DNA from 3 places in the Streptomyces sp. P6-2-1 genome. Region 3 is predicted to be linked to each of the others. Evidence: riboswitches for the same ligand, from Rfam matches in the RefSeq annotation. Region 3 holds a riboswitch; each other region holds the start of a gene.
The links. A riboswitch is a leader RNA that binds a small molecule or an ion and turns the genes downstream of it on or off. The one in region 3 is predicted to bind S-adenosylmethionine.

Region 1: it holds a riboswitch for S-adenosylmethionine, as region 3 does, so the genes downstream of both, ACQYWQ_RS29465 (cell envelope biogenesis protein OmpA) here and thrC (threonine synthase) in region 3, are expected to answer to the same signal.
Region 2: it holds a riboswitch for S-adenosylmethionine, as region 3 does, so the genes downstream of both, ACQYWQ_RS06685 (aminotransferase class V-fold PLP-dependent enzyme) here and thrC (threonine synthase) in region 3, are expected to answer to the same signal.

What each region holds. Positions count from the first base shown of each region.
Region 1 covers NZ_CP192513.1:7,011,535-7,020,836, forward strand. The annotation lists gene ACQYWQ_RS29445 (purine-cytosine permease family protein) at 1-1,145, shown strand, start outside; gene ACQYWQ_RS29450 (Cmx/CmrA family chloramphenicol efflux MFS transporter) at 1,201-2,379, opposite strand; gene ACQYWQ_RS29455 (type 1 glutamine amidotransferase) at 2,735-3,502, shown strand; gene ACQYWQ_RS29460 (cell envelope biogenesis protein OmpA) at 3,561-4,268, opposite strand; gene ACQYWQ_RS29465 (cell envelope biogenesis protein OmpA) at 4,438-4,572, opposite strand; SAM riboswitch class IV at 4,602-4,742, opposite strand; gene ACQYWQ_RS29470 (OsmC family peroxiredoxin) at 4,878-5,300, opposite strand; gene ACQYWQ_RS29475 (GNAT family N-acetyltransferase) at 5,415-5,984, opposite strand; gene ACQYWQ_RS29480 (acyclic terpene utilization AtuA family protein) at 6,204-8,117, shown strand; gene ACQYWQ_RS29485 (acyl-CoA carboxylase subunit beta) at 8,114-9,302, shown strand, end outside.
Region 2 covers NZ_CP192513.1:1,509,587-1,518,888, reverse strand. The annotation lists gene qcrC (cytochrome bc1 complex diheme cytochrome c subunit) at 1-251, shown strand, start outside; gene qcrA (cytochrome bc1 complex Rieske iron-sulfur subunit) at 248-1,300, shown strand; gene qcrB (cytochrome bc1 complex cytochrome b subunit) at 1,297-2,946, shown strand; gene trpD (anthranilate phosphoribosyltransferase) at 3,115-4,179, shown strand; SAM riboswitch class IV at 4,312-4,429, shown strand; gene ACQYWQ_RS06685 (aminotransferase class V-fold PLP-dependent enzyme) at 4,672-6,024, shown strand; gene ACQYWQ_RS06680 (Lrp/AsnC family transcriptional regulator) at 6,095-6,376, opposite strand; gene ACQYWQ_RS06675 (hypothetical protein) at 6,588-6,827, shown strand; gene ACQYWQ_RS06670 (NYN domain-containing protein) at 6,861-8,321, shown strand; gene ACQYWQ_RS06665 (NlpC/P60 family protein) at 8,650-9,302, shown strand, end outside.
Region 3 covers NZ_CP192513.1:3,038,365-3,047,666, forward strand. The annotation lists gene ACQYWQ_RS13040 (SDR family NAD(P)-dependent oxidoreductase) at 1-522, shown strand, start outside; gene ACQYWQ_RS13045 (helix-turn-helix transcriptional regulator) at 862-1,704, shown strand; gene ACQYWQ_RS13050 (response regulator transcription factor) at 1,754-2,554, opposite strand; gene groL (chaperonin GroEL) at 3,189-4,811, opposite strand; gene ACQYWQ_RS13060 (cold-shock protein) at 5,228-5,431, opposite strand; gene ACQYWQ_RS13065 (MoaD/ThiS family protein) at 5,956-6,234, opposite strand; gene thrC (threonine synthase) at 6,296-7,591, opposite strand; SAM riboswitch class I at 7,608-7,763, opposite strand; gene ACQYWQ_RS13075 (glucosyl-3-phosphoglycerate synthase) at 7,983-8,933, shown strand; gene ACQYWQ_RS13080 (alpha,alpha-trehalose-phosphate synthase (UDP-forming)) at 9,104-9,302, shown strand, end outside.

The DNA of each region.
Region 1 (9,302 bases), 4.0 Mb from region 3:
GCGTCGTCGTGATGTACGTCGGCTTCTTCGCCAGCGGCACCGTCCTCGCCGGGCAGGCGGTGGGCCACCTCACCCACCTCGGCGACGTCACGGGCATCGTCGTCTTCGCGCTCGCCACCGCGCTCACCGCCGTCATCGGCTACCGCGTCATCCACCGGCTCGGCCGCGTCGCGAGCGTCGTCGGCGCGCTCGCCTTCCTCTACCTCGGTATCCGCCTCCTCCAGCGCGCCTCGCTCGGAGACCTCCTCGGGGACCACTCCTTCCACCTCCCCGCCTTCCTCCTCGCGATCTCGCTCTCCGCCTCCTGGCAACTCGCTTTCGGCCCCTACGTCGCCGACTACTCGCGCTACCTGCCGCGCGACACCTCCCCGCGCGCCACCTTCTGGTGCACGCTCGGCGGCACGGTGCTCGGTTCGCAGTGGTCGATGGCCTTCGGCGCGCTCGCGGCCGCCGCGTCGGCCGGGGCCATCGCGGGCGACGAGGTCGGCTACGTGGTCGGGCTCGGCGGCACGGGGATCATCGCCTCCGTCCTCTACTTCGTGATCGCGCTCGGCAAACTCACCATCAACGTGCTCAACACGTACGGCGGTTTCATGTCGGTCCTCACCGGCGTGACCGGCTTCCGCGCCCAGCGCACGCTGAGCCAGCGGGGCCGTGCCGGATACGTCCTCGCGATCATGCTCGCCGGGACGGTCGTCGCGCTCCTCGGGCGCGGCAACTTCCTCGACTCGTTCTCGACGTTCCTGCTCTTCCTGCTGATCTTCTTCACGCCGTGGAGCGCGATCAACCTCGTCGACTACTACGTCATCGCCAGGGAGCGGTACGACCTCCCGGCCCTCTCCGACCCCAACGGCCGCTACGGCGGCTGGCGCTGGCGCGCGATCCTCACCTACGTCATCGGCATCCTCATCCAGCTCCCCTTCATCTCCACCGAGTTCTCCACAGGCCCCCTCGTGGAGCCGCTCGGCGGCGCCGACATCTCCTGGATCATCGGCCTGGTCATCCCGGCAGCGCTCTACGCGGTCCTGGCCAGGGGCGACCGCGCGGCCCGCGTCCCCGAGCGGATGATCTGGGGCACGCCCGACACCCCCGAACAGCCCGTGCCCGCGGCGGAGAAGGACGAGGGAGCCGCGCTCACCGGCTGAGCCGGGAGCGGACCCCGCGAGGTGAGCGAGTACACGCCCACCTCGCGGGCCGTGGTCACCGCTCGGGCAACTCGTGGCGCACGAGGGCCGGCAACCCGCCGCGGAGGTACGTGGCCGAGGCGAGGAGCAGCGCCGAGGCGACCAGGACGGCGCTCACCCACAGGGGGCCGCGCGGGCCGGCCGCCGTCGCGAGCGCGGGGCCGGACAGGAGCGGGCCGAGCGCCGCGCCGGCGTTGAGCGCCGTCGTCGCGCAGGCCCCGGCCAGCGCCGGTGCGCCCTGCGCCTCGTACAGGACCCGCGTGGCCAGCGTGCTGCCGAGGGCGAACGACAACGCGCCGAGGACGCAGACCAGCGGGAGCAGTGCGGCCGGTGCCCCCGCCCCGAGGGCGAGCGCGGGCCAGCCCGCGAGCAGCGCCGGGCCCGTGACCGCCACGACGAGTCCCGGACGCCGGTCCGCGAAACGGCCCGCGAGCGCGACCCCCGCGAACGACCCCGCCCCGAAGAGCATCAGGACCGCGGGGACCCAGCGCTCCCCGAGCCCCGCGGGACCCGTCACGACGGGCGCGAGGTAGGTGAAGCTCGCGAAGGTCGCCGCGTTGACCAGCGCGCCGACCAGCATCGTCACAAGCAGCGGCCCCCCGCGGAGCGCCACCGCCTCGGCACGGAGCCCCGGTCCGTTCGCTGTGCCGCGCCCTGTGGGCACCCCCTTGAACACACCGAGCGCGGCCGGCACGCACAGCGCGGCGAGCACCCAGAACACCGCCCGCCACCCGTACAGCGCACCGAGCACCGCGCCGCCGGGCACCCCGGCGACCGTGGCCACCGTCGTCCCCGCGAGCAGCACGGCGAGCGCGCGCCCCGTACGGTCCGGTGGCACGAGTGCGGCCGCCGTGGGCAGCGCGAGCGCGAGGAAACCGGCGTTCGCGAGCGCCGCGACCACGCGCGTACCGCACAGGACGGCGAAGCTCGTCGTGAGGGCGCCCACCGCGTGCGCGGCGCCGAACACGAGGACCGACGCGAGGAGACAGGCGCGCCGCGGCCAGGCGTGGGCGAGCGCGGCGACGAGCGGGGCGCCGACGATCATGCCGACGGCGAAGGCCGGTGTGAGCAGGCCCGCCGTCCCGACCGTGACACCGAGATCCGGTGCGAGGCCGGGCAGCAGGCCGGAGAGCATGAACTCCGAAGTGCACATGGCGAAGACGGCCAGGGCGAGGAGGTACAGGGCGAAGGGCATCGAGCGGCTCCGGGGGAGTGGCGAGGTACGAGAGGGCGTCTCGTCATCGCCGTCGGTCCCCGGAGCGGCGGAAGCGGCGGCTCAGCGGCTCACCGGGCCGGCGGTGCGGAAGCACGGCGGCACGACGGCGCGGAAGCGCACGGCACGGTGGTGCGGAAGCTCAGTGGCGCAGGGGGCTGACGGCGTGACCGAAAGCCCCCGGCCTGTCCGACTCGGGACTCGACATGCCGCGCACGATACCCCGGCGCCGCCGCGCGGACACGGGATTTCCGGCGGCACGGCCGCCCGGCCTCGTTCCGCCCGAACCGCCTAGGCTCGGCCCGACCGGCACGGCCGACAGGGACGGAGAGCGCACGTGGTGAACGGGACGCGGCAGGAGAGCGACGGCGGCGAGGGGCGGGAGCCGCGCGTGCTCGTGGTGCGCAACTTCGACGGGGACGGGGCCGGGAACTGGGGGACGTGGCTCGCGGAGCGCGGGGTGCGGCTCGACGCCGTACGGGCCTGGGAGGGCGAACCCCTGCCCGAACGGCTCGCGCACGACGGGCTGCTCGTCCTCGGCGGCGCCTACCTCCCCGACGACGACACCCGCGCCCCGTGGCTCGCGGCGACCCGCGCGCTCGCCCGACAGGCGCTCGACACAGGCGTCCCCTACTTCGGCATCTGCCTCGGCGGGCAACTCCTCGCGCACGTCGCCGGGGGAGAGGTGCGCGGGGAGCACGGGACCCCCGAGTTCGGCAGCGTCCGGCTCACGCTGCGCCCCGAGGCCGCCGACGACCCGCTCTTCCACGGGCTGCCCCCGCACCCGCCCGCGATCGAGAACCACGTCGACGCCATCACCGCGCTCCCGCCCGGCGCGCACTGGCTCCTGAGCAGCCGCGACTGCCCCTACCAGGGCTTCCGCCTCGGCACCGCCGCCTGGGGCGTCCAGTTCCACCCCGAGGCCCGCGCCGCGCGCATCGCCCGGTGGAACCCCGAACGCCTCGCCCGCCACGGCGCCCCCGACCCCGCGCGCCTCCACGCCCACGCCCAGCGCGAGGCCCCCGAGGCGGAGGCCGCCTGGCGCACCGTCGCCCACCGCTTCGCGGCGCTGGTCAGGGACCGCGGGGGCGCGGTCGTGGGGTGAACGGGGCCGGGCGAGCGGCACGCACGGGCCCGCTCGCCCCACCTCGTACCTCCTCCGCTCACGCCACCCCGTACGCCTCCGCGAGGGCCTCCTTGAACGCCGGGCGCCCCGCGAGGCCGCGCGCCCACGCGGTGAGCACCTCGCGCCCGGAGTGCCTCGCGAGTGCCTCGTGCGGTGTGCCGCCCGTCTCCGGCAGCGCGCAGAGCGCGACGAGCGCCGACCACGCGTCGACATCCGCCGCCGTCAGGCGTTCGCCGCACACGTACGGGTCGCGCCGCAAACGCGCCGCGACGGCGTCGAGCGGCCCCGTACCCGGGACCGCGCCCGTGAAGTCCCACTCCGCTTCGAGCCGGTCCGTCTCGGCGGCGAGCGCGGCCGGACGCAGCGCGCACGCCCCGCACTCGGCCGTCTCCGCGGGCCCGAAGCGGCCGTGCAGATCGCGCAGGATGTCGGGCGTGTGGTTGCTGACGACGCGCCCGGTCCAGCGGTCGCACAGGGCGGGCACGGTGAGCGGTCCCGCGTAGTGCCTGCGCGTCGCCTCGTAGGCGCAGCGCAGGTTCTCGTACGCGGGTGTGCCCGGCCCTTCGAGCGGGACGACCGCGAGGGTCTCACCGAGACCGAGCAGCCGCACCGTCACGGCGACGCGCAGCGCGTCCGCGCGCCGGGGTGTCAGGTACAGGGCGTACCGGTGCGGGGCCGGGTAGAAGCCGTGGCCGCCCGCGACGCCGATGCGCTGCCGCTCGACGGGCTCGACCGCCTCGCGCACACGCGGCAGGCCACTGCCGCGCCGGGCGGGCGCGGGGGTACAGAGAGGGAGGGCGGGCGAGGAGGGGGCAAGGGTTCCGGACATGGTTCTCCCAGGTGACGAGGGGGGAGGAAGACACGGCACAGGGGGCGCACGGGGCGCCGGGGGTGGTGACGGGGGCGGGGGTCCGTCAGCGGGCGGGACGGCCCGTCGCCCCGCACACGCGCAGCAGGTCGATGTGGAGCCTGCGGGTGAGGGTGCGGCGCCGGGGGCGTACGGGCGCGGGGAAGCGGTCGGCGCGGCGCCGGGCCAGAACTCCGGACATGACACCCACCCCTCCCGGCCACCCCACGGGGGCCGCGCTTGTCCCGCCGCCGTGGCGGGACCAGGTCGTCACCCGGGGCACCCCATCGCGGTCGAAGGGTTGCCTGTCAGCGGGCCGGGGCCGATGAACCACGCGCGGAACACTCCGCGCGGGCGCTGACGATCGTGACCGTCCCCCTCAGTGTCACGGCGCCACGACGGACCGTCAAGACGGTGTCCACGCGGTGGCCGCCCACCGCGGCCACGCGCGCGTACGGGGCGGGACGTGCGCGGCGGCGCGCGTGTCCCGTGGGGAGGCGCCCGCGCTCAGCGCAGCGCGGCCTCGACCGTCACCTCGACCGCGAGCGCGCGGGAGATGGCGCAGGTGCGGCCCGCGCGCGCCGCGTACTCCTGGAACTCCGCATCGGAGAGCCCGGGGATCTCCGCGTCCACGGTGATGCGCACGCCGAGGACGCGCGGGCTGACGACCTCGGTGCCCAGGTCCACGTCCACACGGGTGCGGAAGGAGCCGGCGGGCTTGCCGCGCTTGTCCAGGATGTTGGCGAGGGCGTGGTTGTAGCAGCCCGCGTGCCCCGCGGCGAGCAGCTCCTCGGGGCTCGCGCCCGGCGCGCCCTCGAAGCGGCTCGCGAAGGTGTACGGCGCCTCGCGCACCACCCCCGACCCCGCCGAGAGCGAACCGCTGCCCTCGTGGAAGGTCCCGCTCCACACCGACGAGCCCGTCGCCCGCATGCCCCGCTCCTTCGCGCTCGTGCCTCCCCCGGTCCCACGCTGGGCGGGCCCGCGGCGGCCCGCACGCTGGTGCCGGGCGGCCCGGTAGCGCCCCCGCACCGCCTCGGTCCGCGTTCACTCCCCGGCGGCCGCGAACTCCCGTGCCAGCAGCGCGTACACGAACTCGCTGCCCCATTCCCCCTCCCGCACGTCGTTCTCCACCAAGTGGGCCTCGCGGCGCATGCCGAGGCGTGCGCAGACGCGGACGGACGCGGTGTTCTCCGTGTCGACGCGGGCGTGGACGCGGTGGGCGCCCAGGGTGGTGAAGGCGAGCCCCGCGAGGGCGCGGGCGGCCTCGGTCGCGTAGCCGTGGCCCGCCGCTGCCGGGTGGAGCGTCCAGCCGATCTCCGCCTGACGGGCGCGCGTGTCGCGCAGGTTGAGGCTCACCTCGCCCGCGAGCGCGGGCACACCGGGCGCCGGGCGTGTGGGGCACACCGCGAGGAGGACGCGGTCGCCGTCGTTCTCCCACGCGGGCGGCACCGCGATCGTCGCCTCGCACTCGGCGCGGGTGCGGGGCGGGCGGTACAGGTAGCGCGCCACTTCCGGGAGGCGCTGGTAGGCGTGCACCGCGTCGGTGTCCTCCGGCGCGAAGGGGCGCAGCGTCAGGCGCGGGGTGCGCAGCGGGAGGGAGGCGAGGAGGTCCACGGGGCGGCTCCGGGGGCGGGCGAGGGGCGGGCGAACCCGGCCGATCCTCGGGGCCGGGGCGGCCCGGGGGCAAGCGGAATTCCGCACGAGCCGCCCCGTACGCCGCCCTCGCCGACTCACAGAAAATCATGCAAGCGCGCTTGCTTGTTTCCTGGTGCGCTGTGATGCTGCACTCTGCGAGGCCCCACGTCTCCCGAACCCCGGTGAGGAGTAACCGCGTTGACCCCCTCCGCCCCACCCGGCCCGCTCCGCGTCGGCAACGCGTCCGGCTTCTACGGGGACCGCTTCTCGGCCGTGCGCGAGATGCTCACCGGCGGCCCGCTCGACGTGCTCACCGGGGACTACCTCGCCGAGCTGACGATGCTCATCCTCGGCCGCGACCGCCTCAAGGACCCCGCCGCCGGGTACGCCCGCACCTTCCCGCGCCAGCTCGCCGAGTGCCTCCACCTCCTCGCCGAGCGCGGTGTCCGCGTCGTCACCAACGCGGGCGGCCTCAACCCCGCGGGACTCGCCGAGGCACTGCGGCGGCTCGTGCGCCGCGAAGGGCTCGCCATTCCCGTCGCGTACGTGACCGGGGACGACCTCCTCGCGCACCCGGAGGCGGCGGGCCGCGAATCCTGGGGCGAGGGCGTGCTCACGGCCAACGCCTACCTCGGCGGCCGAGGCATCACCGCGTGCCTCCGTGCCGGCGCCCAGCTCATCGTCACCGGGCGCGTCACCGACGCGGCCCTCGTCAGCGGCGCCGCAGCGGCGCACTTCGGCTGGGACCCCGCGGACCACGACCGCCTCGCGGGCGCCGTCGTCGCCGGCCACCTCCTGGAGTGCGGCGCGCAGGTCACCGGCGGCAACTACAGCGACTTCACCGCCCACGACGTGCGCCGCCCCGGCTTCCCGCTCGCCGAGATCGCCGCCGACGGCAGCGCGGTCCTCACCAAGCACCCCGGCACAGGCGGCGCCGTCACGCGGGGCACCGTCACCGCCCAGCTCCTCTACGAGACCGGGCCCGCGCGCTACCTCGGCCCCGACGTCGTGGCCCGCCTCGACACCGTACGGATCGCCCAGGAGGGCCCCGATCGCGTCCGTGTGCACGGCGTACGGGGCGAGGCGCCGCCGCCCACGCTCAAGGTGGGGCTCAGCCGCCTCGGCGGCCACCGGGGCGAGATCGTCTTCGTGCTGACCGGGCTCGACATCCCCGCGAAGGCCGCGCTCGTCCGCGCCCAGCTCACCGAAGCCCTCGCCGAGCGCCCGCCCGCCCGCGCCGACTGGGAACTCGTCCGCACCGACCACCCCGACGCCGCCACCGAGGAGACCGCGAGCGCCCTGCTCCGCCTCGTCGTGCGCGACCCCGACCCCGAGGCCGTGGGGCGCAGGATCGGCGCGGCCGCCGTCGAACTCGGCCTCGCCGGGTACCCCGGCTTCCACCTCACCGCACCCCCCGGAAAGCCGTCCCCGTACGGCGTGTTCAGCGCGGCGGCCGTCCCGCAGACCGCCGTGCGCCACACCGCGCACCTGCCCGACGGCACCACGCGCGACATCCCGCCGCCCCCGCTCACCGCCCTACCCCCGGCCGCCCCGCCCGCCGTCACGCTGCCCCCGGCGCCCGCGCCCGGGCCGGTGCGCCGGGTCCCGCTCGGGTACGTCGCGGGGGCGCGCAGCGGCGACAAGGGAGGCGACGCCAACCTCGGCGTATGGGCGCGCGAACCCGCCGCATGGCCCTGGCTCGTCCACCACCTCACCCCCGAGCGCCTGCGCGCCCTCCTGCCCGAGACCGCGCCGCTCACCGTCACCCGGCACGTCCTGCCCCACCTGCACGCCGTCAACTTCGTGATCGAGGGCCTGCTCGGCGAGGGCGCGGCGGCACGCGAGCGCTTCGACCCGCAGGCCAAGGCGCTGGGGGAGTGGCTGCGCGCCCGCCACGTGGACGTACCGGAAGCGCTGCTCGGGGCCGGGGCGCGGCCGCCGCGCGGGTCCGTACGGGAGGAGCCGGGCGACACGCCGGGACCCGTACCGCCGTCGCAGACCGCGCCAGGGCCCGTACCTCAGCCGGAAGCCGACCCCGGCCCCGTAGCCGCGCCGGACGACGCCCCGCCGCAAGGCCCCGTACCCGCGTCCCCCGAGGAGACCCGCGCGTGACCCTCCTGCCCAGCCTCGTCGACCCCGCCGCACCCGCCCACCTCGCGCGCCGCGCCGCCCAGCTCGACAAGCTCGCCGCGCTCGACGCGGAGCACGCCAAGGCCCTCGCGGGCGGCGGCGAGAAGTACGTGACACGGCACCACCAGCGCGGGAAACTCCTGGCCCGCGAGCGTGTCGAACTCCTCCTCGACCGCGACACGCCGTTCCTCGAACTGTCCCCGCTCGCCGGCTGGGGCAGTGACTGGACCGTGGGCGCCTCGCTCGTCACGGGCATCGGCACCGTCAGCGGCGTCGAGTGCGTCGTCACCGCCAACGACCCGACCGTGCGCGGCGGCGCGAGCAACCCGTGGACGCTCCGCAAAGCCCTGCGTGCCCACGAGATCGCCCGCGCCAACCGGCTGCCCGTCATCAGCCTCGTCGAGTCCGGCGGCGCCGATCTGCCCTCGCAGAAGGAGATCTTCATCCCGGGCGGCGCGCTCTTCCGCGACCTCACGCGCCTGTCCGCCGAGGGCATCCCCACCGTCGCGGTCGTCTTCGGCAACTCGACGGCGGGCGGCGCGTACGTCCCCGGCATGTCCGACCACGTCGTCATGGTCAAGGACCACGCGAAGGTCTTCCTCGGCGGCCCGCCGCTCGTCAAGATGGCCACGGGCGAGGAGAGCGACGACGAATCGCTCGGCGGCGCCGACATGCACGCCCGCACCTCCGGTCTCGCCGACCACCTCGCACGCGACGAGCCCGACGCGCTCCGGCTCGCCCGCCGCATCGTCGCGCGTCTCCACCACCGCAAGGCGCACCCGGCGCCGGGACCCGTGGCGCCGCCCCGGTACGACCCCGAGGAACTCCTCGGCCTCGTCCCCGAGGACCTGCGCGAGCCCTTCGACCCGCGCGAGGTCGTCGCGCGCCTCGTCGACGACTCCGACTACGACGAGTTCAAACCGCTCTACGGCACCAGCCTCACCACCGGCTGGGCGCGCCTGCACGGCTACCCGCTCGGCATCCTCGCCAACACGCGCGGCGTCCTGTTCAGCGAGGAGTCGCAGAAGGCCGCCCAGTTCATCCAGCTCGCCAACCAGCGCGACATCCCGCTCCTCTTCCTCCACCACACGACCGGTTTCATGGTCGGCAAGGAGTACGAGCAGGGCGGCATCGTCAAGCACGGCAGCATGATGATCAACGCCGTCG
Region 2 (9,302 bases), 1.5 Mb from region 3:
AGGCCATGCAGACCGGCCCGCAGAACATGCCCTCCTTCCCCGACACCACGATGCCGGAGAAGCAGAAGAAGCAGATCATCGCCTACCTGCGCGACGTCAACGGGGACAAGGCCACCAACCCCGGTGGTCTCAGCCTCGGGGGTCTCGGTCCGGTGAGTGAAGGTCTCTTCGCCTGGGTCTTCGGGCTCGGTGCGCTGATCGCCGTCGCCACGTGGGTCGCCGTCCGGACCGCAAAGGCCAAGAAGTCATGAGCAGCCAAGACAATCCCGAAGAGAACCTGCCCGCAGGGCAGGGCGCCGAGGAGCACTCGGCCGAGCTGGCGAAGAACCCCTTCGCCGACCCGGGGCTGCCGCCCCACGAGCACCGCATCCAGGACCTGGACGAGCAGGCCGCCAAGCGCAGCGAGCGCGTGGTCGCCTTCCTCTTCACCCTGTCGATGCTCGCGACGGCCGGCTTCATCGCCTCGTACGTGATCTTCAAGCCGGGCAAGATCGTCTACATCTGGCCCTTCGGGCACGTCAGCGCGCTGAACTTCTCGCTCGGCCTGACGCTGGGCCTCGCGCTGTTCTCGATCGGCGCGGGCGCCGTCCACTGGGCGCGCACCCTGATGTCGGACGTCGAGCTGGTCGACGAGCGCCACGACATCGAGGCCGACAACGACACCCGCGCGAAGGTCATCGCGGACTTCAAGCAGGGCGCCAAGGACTCCGTCATCGGGCGCCGCAAGCTCATCCGCAACTCGATGTTCGGCGCGCTGGCCCTCGTGCCGCTCTCCGGCGTCGTGCTCCTTCGCGACCTCGGCCCGCTGCCCGAGAAGAAGCTCCGCTCCACGAAGTGGAAAAAGGGCTCGGTCATCGTCAACATGAACACCAACGAGCCGCTGCGTCCCGAGGACGTCATCACCGGTTCGCTGACGTTCGCCAAGCCCGAGGGCCTGGAGGAGACGGACCACGACTTCCAGAACCAGATCGCCAAGGCCGCCCTGATGATCATCCGGATCGCCCCGGAGAACATCAAGGACAAGCGCGAGCTGGACTGGTCGCACCAGGGCATCGTCGCCTACTCCAAGATCTGCACCCACGTCGGTTGCCCGATCAGCCTGTACGAGCAGCAGACGCACCACGTCCTCTGCCCGTGCCACCAGTCCACCTTCGACCTCTCCGACGGCGCCCGAGTGATCTTCGGCCCGGCCGGTCACCCGCTGCCGCAGCTGCGGATCGGCGTGAACGACGAGGGTTACCTCGAAGCGCTCGGCGACTTCGACGAGCCCGTCGGTCCTGCCTTCTGGGAGCGCGGATGAGCACCGAGACCACACATGCACCCGGCGCGGACGCGCCGGACCGCAGTCAGGCGCCCGCCGGGGAACGGCTCGCCGACTGGGCGGACGGACGGCTCGGCATCTACAGCCTGGCCAAGTCCAACATGCGCAAGATCTTTCCGGACCACCCGAGCTTCATGCTCGGCGAGATCTGCATGTACAGCTTCATCATCATCATCCTCACGGGTGTGTACCTGACGCTGTTCTTCCACCCGAGCATGAACGAGGTGGAGTACCACGGCGTCTACGGCCCCATGCAGGGCCAGCTCATGTCGGAGGCGTTCTCCTCCACGCTGAAGATCAGCTTCGAGGTCCGCGGCGGTCTGCTCATCCGGCAGATCCACCACTGGGCCGCGCTCATCTTCCTCGCCGGCATGTTCGTGCACATGATGCGCGTCTTCTTCACGGGCGCCTTCCGCAAGCCGCGTGAGATCAACTGGCTGTTCGGCTTCCTGCTCTTCGCCCTGGGCATGTTCACCGGGTTCACCGGTTACTCGCTCCCGGACGACCTGCTCTCCGGCACCGGTGTCCGCTTCACGCAGGGCGCGATCCTGTCCGTGCCGATCGTCGGCACGTACATCTCGATGTTCCTGTTCGGCGGGGAGTTCCCCGGCGGCGACTTCGTCGCCCGGTTCTACTCGATCCACATCCTGCTGCTGCCCGGCATCATGCTGGGGCTCATGGTGGGCCACCTGATCCTGGTCTTCTACCACAAGCACACGCAGTACGCGGGCCCCGGACGCACCGAGAAGAACGTCGTCGGGATGCCGCTGCTCCCGGTGTACATGGCGAAGGCCGGAGGCTTCTTCTTCCTCGTCTTCGGTGTCATCGCGGCCATCGCCGGTATCGCGACGATCAACCCGATCTGGGCGATCGGCCCCTACCGGCCCGACCAGGTGTCCACCGGCGCCCAGCCCGACTGGTACATGGGCTTCGCCGAAGGTCTCATCCGTGTCATGCCGGGGTGGGAGATCAACCTGTGGGGCCACACGCTGGTCCTCGGTGTGTTCATCCCGCTGGTGGTCTTCGGTCTCGTCCTCGGCGCGATGGCGGTCTACCCGTTCATCGAGTCCTGGGTCACCGGGGACAAGCGCGAGCACCACATCCTCGACCGCCCGCGCAACGCCCCGGTCCGCACGGGCCTCGGTGTCGCTTGGGTGACGATGTACATGATCACGCTCGTCGGCGGTGGCAACGACCTGTGGGCCACCCACTTCCACCTGTCGCTCAACGCGATCAGCTGGTTCGTGCGGATCGGCTTCTTCGTCGGCCCTGTCGTCGCCTTCATCATCACCAAGCGGATCTGCCTCGGCCTCCAGCGCCGCGACAGGGAGAAGGTGCTGCACGGGCGCGAGTCCGGCGTCATCAAGCGCCTGCCGCACGGTGAGTTCATCGAGGTGCACGAGCCGCTCAGCGCCGAGCAGCGCTACACGCTCACCGCGCACGAGCAGGTCAAGCCCTTCGAGATCGGCGAGACCACCGACGAGAACGGCGTCAAGCGCAAGGTCTCCGGCGCCGAGAAGCTCCGCTCCAAGCTCTCCAAGGGCTACTACGGCGACGGGACCCAGATCCCGAAGCCGACGGAGGAGGAGTACAAGGAGATCACGAGCGGCCACGGCCACCACTGATCCCCGCACTGTCACGCCACACGCCACCTGAGGGCCCCGTCCCGTCCCACCTTCCCGGTGGGCGGACGGGGCCCTTCGCGCTGTCCGCGCGCCGATAAGGTGGGGGACGAAGAGACGGCGGCCGGCGCGCTGCGCCCCCGCCCCCGTACCCACACACCAGGAGCGGCCATGAGCGCTGTGCACCCCGTCGGAGGCGATACCGCGGCGGCCCGCTCCTGGCCGGCCGTACTCGACGGACTCCTCTCGGGCCGTGACCAGTCCGCGGCCGACACCGCCTGGGCGATGGACCGCATCATGCGGGGCGAGGCGACCGACGCGCAGATCGCCGGTTTCGCCGTGGCCCTGCGCGCCAAGGGCGAGACCGTCGAGGAGATCAGCGGCATCGTCGAGGCGATGTACGCGCACGCCCGCACCATCGACGTCCCCGGCGACGCCGTCGACATCGTCGGTACCGGCGGGGACGGGGCCAAGACCGTCAACATCTCGACGATGTCCGCCGTGGTCGTCGCGGGGACGGGCGCGAAGGTCGTCAAGCACGGCAACCGCGCCGCCTCGTCGGCCTCGGGGGCCTCCGACGTCCTGGAGAAGCTCGGCGTCAACCTGGAGCTGAGCCCGGAGCGGGTCGCGCAGGTCGCGGAGGAAGCGGGGATCACCTTCTGCTTCGCCGTGAAGTTCCACCCGGCGCTGCGGTACGTCGCCGCGGCACGCGGTGAACTGGGCATCCGTACGACCTTCAACTTCCTCGGGCCGCTCACCAATCCGGCCCGGGTCCGCGCCCAGGCCACCGGCGTGGCCGACGCGAGGATGGCGCCGATCATGGCCGGGGTGCTCGCCGCGCGCGGCTCGTCGGCGCTCGTCTTCCGGGGCGACGACGGTCTCGACGAACTCACGACGGCGGCGACCTCGCGCGTGTGGATCGTCCAGGACGGCGCGGTGCGCGAGGAGAGCTTCGACCCGCGCGACGTCGGCCTCACGCTCTCGCCGGTCACGGCCCTGCGCGGCGGCGACGCCTCGCACAACGCGGAGGTCGCCCGCCGCCTCTTCGCGGGCGAGCGCGGCCCGGTGCGCGACGCGGTGCTCCTCAACTCGGCGGCGGCCCTCGCCGCCCTGCGCCCGAGCGGGGAGTCGCTGAGGGACCGGATCGGGGAGGGCATGGCGCGGGCCGCGGAAGCGCTCGACTCGGGGGCCGCGGAGGCGGCGCTGGAGCGCTGGGTCAGGGCGAGCAACAGCTGACCGCCACCGGGGCGGGCGGCGGTTGGCGCCGCTTCACCGGCACGGGCGGTACGGGCCTCGGGCGCGTACCGCCCGTTTCGCATGCTGGAACCCCCTGGGCCCGGCGCGGGGCCCTGTGGCAGGATGCTGGCAGGTCATGAGTGACAGCGACTACGGCCCCGGCCTGCTGTCCGGCAACCCTCCGTCCGTGGCGGGGTGCCCCGGGTGAAGACCTGGCCGCAGGCAGCGAGGTCTGCGGCAAGCGCGGACCCCTCCGCGCCCGTCAGGGGCGTTGGCACACCTCCCTTTCGCGGCGTCAGGCACCAGGGGTCCTGGTCGTCGAGGGAGCGGTTCTCCGTGAGCAAGCGAATGTCGTAGGGCGCACACCCTTCACCACGTCAGGGTGCGGCGCCCTTCGCCGTCCTGGGCCGCCGGGCCCTTCGTACCGCCCGCCGCCCCCGTCCTCGCAGCTCGCCTTCCGCTGCCTTCCGCCTCCACGTACGGGAGTTCGCCATGTCTGTTTCCGCCACCGCCTCCGCCACCGCCGCCCTCGCCGCCCCGCTGCCCGTCCTCGGCCGCGAGGTGCGCGTGCCGCTCGTCACCGGCGGCGAGGTCGAGTACGCCGCGCTCGACTACGCCGCGAGCGCCCCCGCCCTGGAGCGCGTCTGGAACGACGTCGCCGCCTACGCCCCCTACTACGGCAGCGTGCACCGCGGCGCCGGGTACCTCTCGCAGCTGTCCACCGAGCTGTTCGAGACCGCCCGCGCGGACGTCGCCGCCTTCCTCGGCTGCCGCGCGGACGACGAGCTGGTCTTCACGCGCTCCACGACCGATTCGCTCAACCTCCTCGCCGCCGCGCTGCCCGCGGGCTGTGAGGTGTACGTCTTCGAGACCGAGCACCACGCCTCGCTGCTGCCCTGGCGCACCGCCGCCGTGACCCACCTCGACGCCCCGCGCAGCCCCGCGGACGCCGTCACGACGCTGGAGGGCGCGCTCAGGGCCCGTACCGGCCGGGGACCTGCCCTCGTGTGTGTCACGGGCGCGTCGAACGTGACGGGGGAGCTGTGGCCCGTCGCCGAGCTGGCCCGCGTCGCGCACGCGCACGGCGCGCGGATCGTCCTCGACGCGGCCCAGCTCGCCCCGCACCACCCCGTCTCGGTCCAGGACCTCGACGTGGACTGGGTCGCCTTCTCGGGCCACAAGCTGTACGCGCCCTTCGGCGCCGGGGTGCTCGCGGGCCGCGCGGACTGGCTGGAGGACGCCGAGCCCTACCTCGCGGGCGGCGGCGCGAGCCGTGCCGTGAGCAGGCGCGCGGACGGCGGCGTGGACGTCGAGTGGCACCAGGGGGCGGCCCGCCACGAGGCCGGTTCGCCGAACGTCATCGGCGCCTACGCGATCGCCTCCGCGTGCAAGGCCCTCACGGAGGCGGGCTTCGACGCGCTCGTCGCCCGCGAGCAGCAGCTCGTCGCGCGGGTCAGGGACGGGCTCGCCGCGATCGAGGGCGTCCGTGTCCTCGGGCTCTTCGGGCCCGAGGCCGAGCGGGTCGGCGTGCTCTCCTTCGTCGTGAGCGGCTGGAACAGCTCGCACCTCGCCGCCGCGCTCTCGGCCGAGTACGGGATCGGGGTCCGCGACGGGCTCTTCTGCGCCCACCCGCTGGTCCGCACGCTGCTCGGCGCGGACGCCGGGGCGCCCGGCGAGTGCGGGGCTCCCGAGGGCGGCTCGCTCAACGCGGTGCGGGTCAGCTTCGGCGCGGGGACGCCCGACGAGCACGTGGAGCGCTTCCTCGGCGCGGTGCGCGAGCTGGTCGAGAAGGGCGCGCGCTGGACGTACAGGACCGAGGGCGGGCGCTGCGTGCCCGCGGTCTGAGCGGGAGCCGAGGGAGGGGCGCCGGTCCTCGGACCGGCGCCCCTCCCTCGTACCTCCGGGGAAGCGTGCCTCAGGAGTCGAGGCCGATCGCGAAGGCCGCCTCCAGGTCGTGCTGCGAGTACGTGCGGAAGGCCACGTGCGTATCGGTCGCCGCGACGCCGGGGATCTTGCTGATCCGGTTCGGGATGATCTCGGCGAGGTCCTCGTGGCGGCTCACCCGGACCATCGCGATGAGGTCGTAGGAGCCGGTGACCGAGAAGACCTCGCTCACGCTGTCCAGCGCGGCGATGGACTCGGCGATCTCCGGGATTCGGTCGACGCTGGTCTTGATGAGCACGATCGCGGTGATCACGGCTGTTGGTCCCCTTCACTGTCCTGGTGGGCCCACTGTAGTCCGGGCCTCCGTCCCCGCCGCGCGGTCCCGCCCACAGGCCGTAGGGTTACGGGCAACACAAGCGATCCGGCCGCACAGCCCTGTACCGCACTGCCCACGTACCGCACCGCCCACGTACCGCACGCACGCGCACGCGGCACGCGAGCACGAGAAGGAAGCGACGCAGACGATGACCGTTCCCCTGCCGACGGAGACCACGCGCTGGCGCTGCACGCTGTGCGGCAACCTCACCAGGTTCGACGTGAGCCGGTCGTCGAAGGTCGTCGAGTACGTCCACCTCGACCTCGCGGGGAAACCGAACGTCGAGGAGCGCGAAGTGGTGAGTGAGACGATCGACTCGGTCCGCTGCCGCTGGTGCAACGCGGTGGACCAGATCGAACTGGTGGACAGGCCGGGGCCGGCCGCCTGAGCGCAGGCCCGCACGAGCGAGTGGGGTGAGGACATGGTGGAGGAAGCGAACGCCGAGCCCGCCGGTGCGCCCCACGGCGCGGAGCGGGACGCGCACGCGGGCGGCGCCCGCGAGGACGCCGGGCACGCGGCGGACGAGGGTGCCCGGGCGCCCGAGGGCCGGGAGCACGGCGCGCGCCGGGACGCCGAGGCGCTCGAAGGGCCGCTGCCCGAAGGGGTCAGGCATCGCGTCGTACGGTACGTGGCGAGCGGTTTCGGCGGCCTCACCGTCGGCGAACTCCCGGCCCAGCTGCGTCAGTACGCGCGGTTCACGCCGAGCAGGCGGCTCAAGTACGCGGGCAACGCGATGGCCGCCGCGGTCGAGAACGACCCCGCCTTCCGGGCCCGGGTGGCCGAGCAGTTGCGCGCCGCGCAGCCCGAGCTGTGCACGGCGCTGAGCGGGGGCACCCCGCCCCCCGCCGCCGATCCGGTGGACGTCGCCGCCGCCGCGTACCTGCTGCGGCCCCCCGGCTGGCTCAAGCTCGTGGCCGCCGCCGGTGAGGAGGCCGAGCGGGCCGGGGCCGAGCGGATGGACGAGGCGGCCAGGGAGGAGCTGGCCCGGCTGCGCGCCGAGCGCGACGAGGCGCGCGAGCGCGGGCGCGCGGACAGCGAGCGCCTGCGCGGCGAGGCCGAGGCGCTGCGCCGCGAGGCCGACGCGGTGCGGCGCAAGCTGCGGGCCGCGCAGAGCGACATCAAGCGGGGCGAGGCGGCCCTGCGCAAGGAGCAGGAGCGTGCCGAGGCCCAGCGTGCCGAGCTTCAGGCGCAGTTGAGCGCCGCCGAGAGCGAGACGCGGCGGGTGCGGGCACGGCTCGGCGAGGTCGAGGCGGCCCTTGAGGCGAGCCGTAAGGCGACGCGCGAGGGGCGCAGCGTGGAGGACATGCGCTTGCGGCTGCTGCTCGACACGGTGCTCGACGCGGCGCAGGGGCTGCGCCGCGAACTGGCGCTGCCGCCCGTCTCCGTACGGCCCGCCGAGACCGTGGACGCGCGGGAGCCCGCGGTGTTCAGCCCGAAGGACATCGCGGCCCGTGCGCTCGCCGAGGACGACCCGGCGATCCTGGACCAGTTGCTCGCGCTGCCGCAGGCGCATCTCGTCGTGGACGGGTACAACGTCACGAAGACCGGTTATCCGACGATGCCCCTGGAGAAGCAGCGCTTGCGGCTGCTCGGCGGGCTCTCGCAGCTCGCCGCGCAGAGCGGCGCCGAGGTGACGTGCGTCTTCGACGGGGCCGAGCTGGCCGCGCCCGTGCTGCTCGCGCCGCCGCGCGGGGTGCGGGTGCTGTTCAGCAAGGCGGGGGTGACGGCCGACGAGCTGATCCGGCAGCTCGTGCGGGCCGAGCCGCCCGGGCGGCCGGTGGTCGTGGTCTCGACGGACAAGGAAGTCGCTGACGGGATCGCCAAGGCGGGGGCGCGCCCGGTGCCGAGCGTGATGCTGCTGCGGCGGTTGTCGCGGGCCTGAGAGCGGTCCGTGGGACGCGGGGAACACATGTGCCCGGTATGGCTGTTGCGGCTTGGTTCGTATGATCTGTGACCGACGCGTTATCTGGTGTGCTTCGTGTGGCTTGGGGCGCGACGCTGGGTCAGTTCTTCGTCACCGCAGGTGGCTTGTGGGTAAAGAAACCCGCGAGTCGCAGGTTTTTACCGGTGAGGATTTGAACTGATCACAAGAAGGTCACTACTGTCGGCCCGAACTCTCGCTCGGTTGATCACCCATCCGGGGTGGCGGTGAGAGGGCACCGCCCACCGGTGGATCGGTAGGCGGCTGGAGGAAGAAGGAGCTCGCCTTCGTGGCGTCCCACCGTCGACCGAAGCAGCCGAGCCGCGCCCGCGTGACCGTGCTCACCGCGACCGCCGCTGCTGCCGTGGCCCTCACTTCGCAGGCCGCGCACGCAGATCCCAAGCCCACCAAGTCCGAGGTGAAGTCGAAGGTCGACAAGCTCTACGACGAAGCGGAGCAGGCGACCGAGAAGCTCAACGGGGCAACCGAGAAGCAGAAGAAGCTGGAGAAGGAGGTCGACGCCATCCAGGACAAGGTGGCGCGCGGCCAGGACGAGCTGAACGAGCAGCGCAAGTCGCTCGGCGCGGTCGCGGCCGCCCAGTACCGTTCCGGCGGCATCGACCCCTCCGTGCAGCTCTTCCTCTCCGCCGACCCGGACTCCTTCCTCCAGCAGGCCGGGGCCCTCGACCAGCTGAGCGCGCAGCAGACGCAGCAGCTCAAGCAGATCCAGGCCAAGCAGCGCAAGCTCGCCCAGGAGCGCAAGGAGGCCGCCGACAAGCTCGCCGACCTCGCCGACACGCGCAAGGAGCTGGGCAAGAAGAAGAGCGAGGTCAAGGCGAAGCTCGCCGAGGCCCAGCGGCTCCTCAACTCGATGACGGCCGCGGAGAAGGCCGCGCTCCAGGCGGAGCAGGACCGCGCCAACCGCGCCAGCGAGCGCACCGC
Region 3 (9,302 bases):
GACGAGCACTGGGGCCGTGACACCTTCGACCACCTCTTCAACAACGCCGGTTCCTCCGCGCTGGCACCCGTCGCCGAGACCACGGAGGCGCAGCTCGACAGCATGTACGAGGTCCACTTCAAGGGCCCGTACCTGCTCACCAAGGCCCTCCTCCCGCTGCTCGCCGACGGCGGCCGGGTGCTCAACGTCTCGACGGGGCTGACGCGTTTCACACAGGTGGACGCCGCCCCCTACGCCTCGATGAAGGGCGCCGTGGAGGTCTTCACGCGCTACCTCGCGAAGGAACTCGGCCCGCGCGGTATCGCCGTCAACGCGCTCGCCCCCGGTGCCACGGCGACCGACTTCGGCGGCGGTGACCTGCGGGACAACGAGGCCGTACGGGCAGGTCTCGCGAGTGTCACCGCGATGGGGCACGTCGGCGACCCGGTCGACATCGGCGCGGCCGTCGCCGCGCTCCTCGCCGACGGCACCCGCTGGATCACCGGGCAGCGCATCGAGGCGAGCGGCGGCATGCTCCTGTGAACCCCGGGCAGGACCCGGCCGGACACCCCCCGCCCCACCCGGCGGAACCCCCGCACCACCCCACCGGACCCGCAGCCCGGCCCACCCGCACCCCGCCTCACCAGGCCGAGCCCCCGCACCACCCCACCGGCACCCCGCGCCCCCCGGTCGCCCACCCGGTCGGGTCTCGCCCCACCGACACCCCGCCCCACCGACACCCCACCCCGCCGCACCCCACACCCGGCCCCACCCCGCCGCACCCCGCACCGCGCCCCACCCCGCCCACCGGCCACCGGTACCCCGCTCCGCGCGGCATCATCGATCTCAAGACCGTCAGGGACGCCCCCGAGGAGGACCGCCGTGGACCGGGCTCAGCTCGCCGACTTCCTGCGCACCCGACGGGCCGCGCTGCAACCCGAGGATGTCGGGCTGCCGCGCGGCCCGCGCCGCCGCACCGGCGGGCTGCGGCGTGAGGAGGTGGCGGCGCTGTGCGAGATGTCCGCCGACTACTACACGCGCATCGAGCAGGAGCGCGGCCCGCAGCCCTCGGAGCAGATGCTTGCCGCGATGGCGCGCGGGCTGCGCCTCACGCTCGCCGAACGCGACCACCTCTTCCTCCTCGCCGGGCACAACGCCCCCGCCCGCACCAGCCGTACGGACCACATCACGCCGGGTCTCATGCGCATCCTCGACCGGCTTGAGGACACCCCGGCGCAGGTCCTCTCGGGCGTCGGCGAGACGCTCAAGCAGACCCACGCGGCGACCGCGCTGCTCGGTGACCAGACCCTCTTCACCGGTCTGGAGCGCAGCATCACGTACCGCTGGTTCGCCGCGCCCGGCACGGTGCGGCCGCTCTACCCGGTGGAGGATCACACGCTGCGCGGGCGGTTCTTCGTCTCCGAGTTGCGCGCGGCGTACGCGCGGGAGGGGAAGGGCGGGCGCGCCGAGGAGATCGCCGAGGCGCTGCTCGCGCGCAGCGAGGAGTTCGCCGCGCTGTGGGCGGCGCACGAGGTCGGCCTGCCGCAGACAGAGTCGAAGCGGGTGCGCCATCCCGACCTCGGGGTGCTCGATCTGTACTGCCAGGTGCTCATCGATCCCGCCCAGTCGCAGGCGCTCCTCGTCTACACCGCGACGCCCGGCACCGAGAGCCACGAGAAGCTCCGGCTCCTCAACTCCCTCCCGGCCCGCGCGCCGGGCGTCTGAGGCCCCGGCGAGAGGCGGCCCCTCCCCGGTCCTCCAAAGGAACCGGCGCTCACAGCACCCCGGTCTCGCGCGCCCGCAGCACTGTCGCGAGCCGGTCCCTCGTGCCGAACTTGCGGTAGAGGTGGGCGAGGTGGCGGTGGACGGTACGGGGCGAGATGCCGAGCCGTTGCGCGATGGCGCTCGCGGTGCGGGCCTCGGCGAGCAGCACGAGGACGGTGATCTCGCGTGGGGTGAGGCCGAGTGCGGCGGCGCGTTCCTCCCGTACCGCCGCCGCGTCCGGCGCGTCGGGGGGTGTGCGCCAGGCGCGCAGGTGGCGGGCGTGTGCCTCGACCGCGGCGAATACGGGCTGGGCGCGGCGGGCGTAGGCGAGATGGGCGGAGGTGAAGGGGCGGCGGCCGGTGCGGTGCAGGAGGCAGCCGTTGATGGCGCCGCGCTCGGGCCGCGGGAGCGGCAGGGCGAGGATGTCCGTCGAGCCGAGCGCGTCGCGCAGCTGCCCCGCGGGGGCGGCGTGGCGCCACGCGTGGGCTCCGGCGGTGGCGCGCGCGGTGAGGGGTTCGAGTGGGTGGCCCGCGGTGTAGCGGTCGGCGAAGGGGTAGCCGGTACGGATCACGTCGAGTTGCTCGGGGCCGAGCAGGTGGTGGGCGGGGCCCTCGGGGGTCCAGAGCCTGACGGTGCCCTCGCCGGGGTTCCATTCCTCCGCCTTGCGGACGGCGAGGTCGGCGTCGAGCGCGTCGAGGAGTTCGGTGAAGGCGAGGGACCACAGCTGTTCGGGGCGGGTCTCGTGGAGCGCGGCGACGGCGAGTGCGAGCAGCCGGGCGAGCGCGACCGGGTCCGCGTCGGCGCCGTCCATCGTCCCGCTCCCTCCGTGAAGTCCGTACCGGCATGGGCCCACCGGCCGCGGTGTCCGACCGGCGTGGCCCACCGGCCGCGGTGTCCGTACCGGCCGCGGCCGAGCTGTGGGTAGAAGTACTCATACCCTGCCGCGCCCGTTCACGGCATTCTGTCCCGGTGACGACCGTCCGGAACGGGGCGGTGGTACCGGGCCGCCCGCCCGCGCCGGATTCGGGGGAAGCGACGCGGGCCGCACCCGGCACACCCGCGGCCCCCGGGGGAACGCGGACGGTCGGCCACACGACGAAGCGGCATCTCCTGGACCGGGAGGTGCCGCTTCTTCTCGTACCTCGTACCTCGTACGGGTACGGGGCGGGTACGGGTACGGGGCGGGCGAGCCGGGGGCCGTACGGGCGCGGGCCGCCCCGAAGCCGTACGAGTACGAGCCGACACGGCCCCACGCCCGCCCCCCGTGCCCACACCCGCCCCCCGTGCCCGTGCCCGCGGCCACGCCCCCCGCCCCGTACTCCGTGCCCGCACGCGGCCGGGGCCCGTACGTCCGCACGCGGCCGGGGCCCGTACGTCCGCAGACGTACGGGCCCCGGGGAACCCTCATCCGGTCCCTGCCACCGCGGTGGCAGGGGTGTGCCGGATCAGAAGTCCATGTCACCGCCCGGCATGCCGCCCGGAGCGGCCGGAGCGGCCTTCTCCGGCTTGTCGGCGATGACGGCCTCGGTGGTGAGGAAGAGCGCGGCGATGGAGGCCGCGTTCTGGAGGGCGGAGCGCGTGACCTTGGCCGGGTCGAGGATGCCCTCGGCGATCATGTTCACGTACTCGCCGGTCGCGGCGTTGAGGCCGTAGCCGACCTCAAGGTTGCGGACCTTCTCCACCACGACGCCGCCTTCGAGGCCGGCGTTGACGGCGATCTGCTTGAGCGGGGCCTCCAGGGCGGTCTTGACGGCGGCCGCACCGGTCGCCTCGTCGCCCTCCAGCTCCAGCTTGTCGAAGACCGAGGAGGCCTGGAGCAGGGCCACGCCACCACCGGCGACGATGCCCTCCTCGACGGCCGCCTTGGCGTTGCGCACGGCGTCCTCGATGCGGTGCTTGCGCTCCTTCAGCTCGACCTCGGTCGCGGCACCGGCCTTGATGACGGCGACGCCACCGGCGAGCTTCGCCAGGCGCTCCTGGAGCTTCTCGCGGTCGTAGTCCGAGTCGCTGTTCTCGATCTCGGCGCGGATCTGGTTGACGCGGCCCGCGACCTGCTCGCTGTCGCCGGCGCCGTCCACGATGGTCGTCTCGTCCTTGGTGATGACGACCTTGCGGGCGCGGCCGAGCAGCTCGATGCCGGCGTTCTCCAGCTTGAGGCCGACCTCCTCGGAGATGACCTGGCCACCCGTGAGGATGGCGATGTCGCCGAGCATGGCCTTGCGGCGGTCACCGAAGCCGGGCGCCTTGACCGCGACGGACTTGAAGGTGCCGCGGATCTTGTTGACGACCAGGGTGGAGAGCGCCTCGCCCTCGACGTCCTCGGCGATGATCAGCAGCGGCTTGCCGGACTGCATGACCTTCTCCAGCAGCGGAAGGAGGTCCTTCACGTTGCTGATCTTGGAGTTCGCGATGAGGATGTACGGGTCGTCGAGCGACGCCTCCATCCGCTCCATGTCGGTGGCGAAGTACGCCGAGATGTAGCCCTTGTCGAAGCGCATGCCCTCGGTGAGTTCCAGCTCCAGACCGAAGGTCTGGGACTCCTCGACGGTGATGACGCCTTCCTTGCCCACCTTGTCCATCGCCTCGGCGATCAGCTCGCCGATCTGGGTGTCGGCGGCGGAGATGGAGGCCGTGGAGGCGATCTGCTCCTTGGTCTCCACGTCCTTGGCCTGCTCCAGGAGCGCGCCGGAGACGGCCTCGACGGCCTGCTCGATGCCGCGCTTCAGGGCCATCGGGTTGGCGCCGGCGGCCACGTTGCGCAGGCCCTCGCGGACCAGGGCCTGGGCCAGGACGGTCGCGGTCGTCGTGCCGTCACCGGCGACGTCGTCCGTCTTCTTCGCGACCTCCTTGACCAGCTCGGCGCCGATCTTCTCGTACGGGTCCTCCAGCTCGATCTCCTTGGCGATGGAAACACCATCGTTGGTGATCGTGGGGGCGCCCCACTTCTTCTCCAGGACGACGTTGCGGCCCTTGGGGCCGAGGGTCACCTTGACGGCGTCGGCGAGCTGGTTCATACCGCGCTCAAGGCCGCGCCGCGCCTCCTCGTCGAACGCGATGATCTTGGCCATGTGAAGTGGTCCTCCCAGGACACGGGGTGGGCTGAGGGACCGTGTGGCGCCCGCGACGGACGGCCTGGGACCCGCGCCGAATTCCTTGCCACGGCGGGGCCTCCGGGCCTCACCGACCCGGTCTCTCTGTCACTCTCAACGTCAGAGTGCTAACGCTAATGATTAGCACTCGGCCCCATCGAGTGCAAGCCACTTGCGTGGGCCCTACCCGCCCCCGGCCCGCCCCATGCCACCCGTGCGGGTACGCGCGACGCCACCCGTGCGGGTACGCGCGACCCCGTACGTGCGGGTACGCGCGACTACGTGCGGGTACGCGCGGCGAGGGCCCGCCCCCGTCGCCGGGTGCGGGCCCTCGCCCGTGCTCGTCATGTCGTGCCGTACGCGGCCGCGCGGTCGCGTACCGGTCGGAGCGCTGTTCAGGCGGCAGCGCGGACCATGTCCGCCTGCGGGCCCTTCTGGCCCTGCGAGATCTCGAACTCGACCCGCTGACCCTCCTCCAGGGTGCGGTAACCGTCCATCTGGATCGCGCTGTAGTGGACGAATACATCCGCACCACCGTCGACCGCGATGAAGCCGTAGCCCTTCTCCGCGTTGAACCACTTGACGGTGCCCTGAGCCATGCCTAACTCCCCTATTACTGGCCCTTGCACAGGAACGCACTTCGCGCACCCGGGTCAGACCTCACCCCTGCGGGAATCGCCTGGGGCTGCGCCGGAACGCGTCGACCGCCGCTGAATGTATCTGCCCAACTGCCGTCCGCAACAGGTCAGTCGGACGAGAATTCAGCCCGGATCGCATCCCGACATGGCTGGAGAATTCACGGGAGTTCAGGACACGTCGGGCCAGGCAAAAGGAACGTAAAGCCGCAAAGAGGCGGCGCGAAAAGCGGAATTGCTCGCCAGATCTCCGACAGGTGCGCATGCGGCGCGAGGGATTCCGGGAGCCGCCGTGAAGAAAGGGGCAGAGCAATACCCCGACTCTACTCCTGCGAATCTCATGGAATTGCCCCCTCCGCTTGTGGTGCGGAGGGGGCAGGAGTGGAGCGAGGGGTACGGGGGCGGACGGCGGCCGTCCGGCGGGCGGCGCGGGGCGCCGCGACCCGTGGCCGCGCGGCCGCCCCGCCCCGTAGCCCCGTACGGCCGGTTCAGCAGCCGCCGGCGACCGCCGGGATGATCGAGATCCCCGCGCCGTCCGGCGTGGCCGTGTCGAGGCCCTGCTCGAAGCGGATGTCGTCGTCGTTGACGTAGAGGTTGACGAAGCGGCGGAGCTTGCCGCCGTCGTCGAGGACGCGGGCGGAGATGCCCGTGTGGTTGCGCTCCAGGTCGGCGAGGACCTCGGCGACGGTGGTGCCCTCGGCGGGCACCTCGGCCTGGCCGCCGGTGTAGGTGCGCAGGATGGTCGGAATACGAACGGAAACGCTCATGGCGTGGCCTTTCTCGGTCAACGAGGTCAGCGCGGGAGGGGGAAGTTCAGGGGGAGGGGGATCAGCCCGCGAGACCGGCGGCGCGGAAGGCGTCCAGGTCGGGGCGGATCGTCGCGGTGGGTCCCGTGGTCGGGGCGACCGCGTCGAGGGTCTTGAGGCCGTCGCCCGTGTTGAGCACGACGGTGGTCAGGGCGGGGTCGAGCTGCCCGTTCTCGATGAGCTTGCGCGTGACACCGACCGTGACGCCGCCCGCCGTCTCGGCGAAGATGCCCTCGGTGCGCGCGAGGAGCTTGATCGCGTCCACGACCTGCTCGTCGTCCACGTCCTCGACGGCGCCGCCGGTGCGGCGGGCGATGTCGAGCACGTAGGGGCCGTCGGCCGGGTTGCCGATCGCGAGGGACTTCGCGATCGTCTTCGGCTTCTGCGGGCGCACGACGTCGTGCCCGGCCTTGTACGCGGTCGACACCGGCGAGCAGCCCTCGGCCTGGGCGCCGAAGATCTTGTACGGCTTGTCCGCGACGAGGCCGAGTTTGATCAGTTCCTTCAGCCCCTTGTCGATCTTCGTCAGCTGCGAGCCGGAAGCGACCGGAATGACGATCTGGTCGGGGATCTCCCAGCCGAGCTGCTCGCAGATCTCGTACGCGAGCGTCTTCGAGCCCTCGCCGTAGTACGGGCGCAGATTGACGTTGACGAAGCCCCAGCCCTCGCCGAGCGGGTCGCCGATCAGCTCGGAGCAGAAACGGTTCACGTCGTCGTACGTGCCCTCGATGCCGACGAGGTCGCCGCCGTAGACGGCCGCCATGACGACCTTGCCCTGCTCCAGGTCGTGCGGGATGAAGACGCAGGAGCGGAAGCCCGCGCGCGCGGCGGCGGCGCCGACGGCTCCGGCGAGGTTGCCCGTCGACGAGCAGGACAGGGTCGTGAAACCGAAGGCGCGCGCGGCTTCGACGGCGATCGCGACGACGCGGTCCTTGAAGGAGTGCGTGGGGTTGCCGGAGTCGTCCTTGACGTAGAGGCCGCCGGTGACGCCGAGTTCCTTGGCGAGCCGGTCCGCCTTCACGAGTTGCGTGAGTCCGGGGTTGGTGCTGGGGTGGCTCGCCACGTCGGCGGGCACGGGGAGCAACGGGGCGTAACGCCAGATGTTCTTGGGGCCCGCCTCGATCGCGCGGCGCAGTTCTTCGACGTCGCCGGAGGGAAGCTCGTAGGCGACCTCAAGAGGACCGAAGCAGCTCTCGCAGGCGAAGATCGGGCCGAGCGGGAAGCGCTCGCCGCACTCGCGGCAGGAGAGCGCGACAGCGGGGCCGAGGTCGACGGCGGAGGTGGTGTTCTGCGGGATTTCGGCGGCTTGCACAGCCATGTGGGGAGGCCCTCTCTCCTCATCTTCCCCGCGGCGCATCTCGCCGCGAGACGGAATTGGCACCTTCCCGAGCCAGGGCCTTCGGTGGCGGTATCGACGAACCGCGCGGAGACTGGCTGGAGGGTTGCCGGGGCTTCAACGGGCCGTATCCCTCTGCCCCTCTGGATGAGCGTTGTGGCACCCGGGCTTCGGGCCCGGAGCGTTTGTGACACAAGGTGACAGCGCACCCCGACATGGGATGGTCACCCGCGTTGTTCAAGACTGTAACCGAAGCCCTGGATCGTGGAGAGAGCCGTCCGCACGCCGAGATGAAGGTCTCACCGGCGCCCTCCGCAGGGGCGGCAGTCCGGGGACCCGGCACCGGGTCCGCACGCACGAGGGGACAGACGCCGTGATCGAAGAGGTGGAACGCTGGCTGGAGCGCCGCTCCTGGACCGCGAACGACTGGCCCGTGGAGCGGCTCGCCGCGCTCAAACGTGCCGCGGGGACCTCGGTGGCCGTCGTCCTCCCCGCCCTGAACGAGGAGGCGACCGTCGGCGCGATCGTCGACGTCATCCGGCGTGAACTCGTCGACGCCGTCCCTCTCGTCGACGAACTCGTCGTCCTCGACTCGGGCTCCACGGACCGCACCGCGGAGGTCGCGCGCGCGGCCGGGGCGCGGGTCGTGCACAGGGACGCGGTGCTGCCGCGGCTGCCGACCGTGCCGGGCAAGGGCGAGGTGCTGTGGCGCTCGCTGCTCGCGACCGAGAGCGACCTGATCTGTTTCGTCGACGCGGATCTCAAGGACTTCAGGTCCGCTTTCGTGACCGGCATCCTCGGTCCGCTCCTCGCCGAGCAGGACGTGCACTTCGTGAAGGCGATGTACGACCGCCCGCTGGGCTCCGAGCCGGGCCAGGGCGGCCGCGTGACGGAGATGATGGCGCGCCCGCTGCTCAATATGCACTGGCCGCGGCTCTCGGGTTTCGTGCAGCCGCTGGGCGGGGAGTACGCGGCGCGGCGCTCGCTCCTCGAACAGCTGCCGTTCCCCGTGGGGTACGGGGTCGAGCTGGGTCTCCTCGTGGACGCGCTGCACACGGTGGGGCTGGACGCGCTCGCGCAGGTGGACGTGGGGGTGCGGGTGCACCGCCACCAGGACGGACACGCCCTGGGCCGCATGGCGGCGACGATCTACCGCACGGCGCAGGTGCGGCTCGCGCGCGGTCATCTCGTACGGCCGGAGCTGACGCAGTTCGAGCGTGCGCCCGAGGGCGGTTTCGAGGCGCACACGCACCGCGTGGACACGGAGGAGCGGCCGCCGATGCGGGAGATCCCCGAGTACACGGAGCGCAGGGCGGCGGCCTGAGGGGCGGCGGGGCGGCGGTGGGGGCGCCCGCCGGGCGGCCCGGGCGCGGGGCGCCTGCGACGCCGGGCCGTTTCCGCGGGAAGGGTGACAGAAATGGCAGTTGTGGCAGTTGTCTGCCGGTATACGGGCTCGCACGTTTGAGCCCATGATCCCGAGGCGAGGAATCCAGCATGCCTACTGACGACCCCACCCGCCCCGCCACCACCGGCACCGGCACCGGCACCGGCGCCGCCGTCCTCCTCGCCTCCAACCGCGGGCCCGTCTCGTACGCGTTCGGCGCGCACGGGGAGCTGACGGCCAAGCGCGGCGGTGGCGGGCTCGTCTCGGGGCTGTCGGCGATCGGGCCCGAGGTCGACGCCGTGTGGGTGT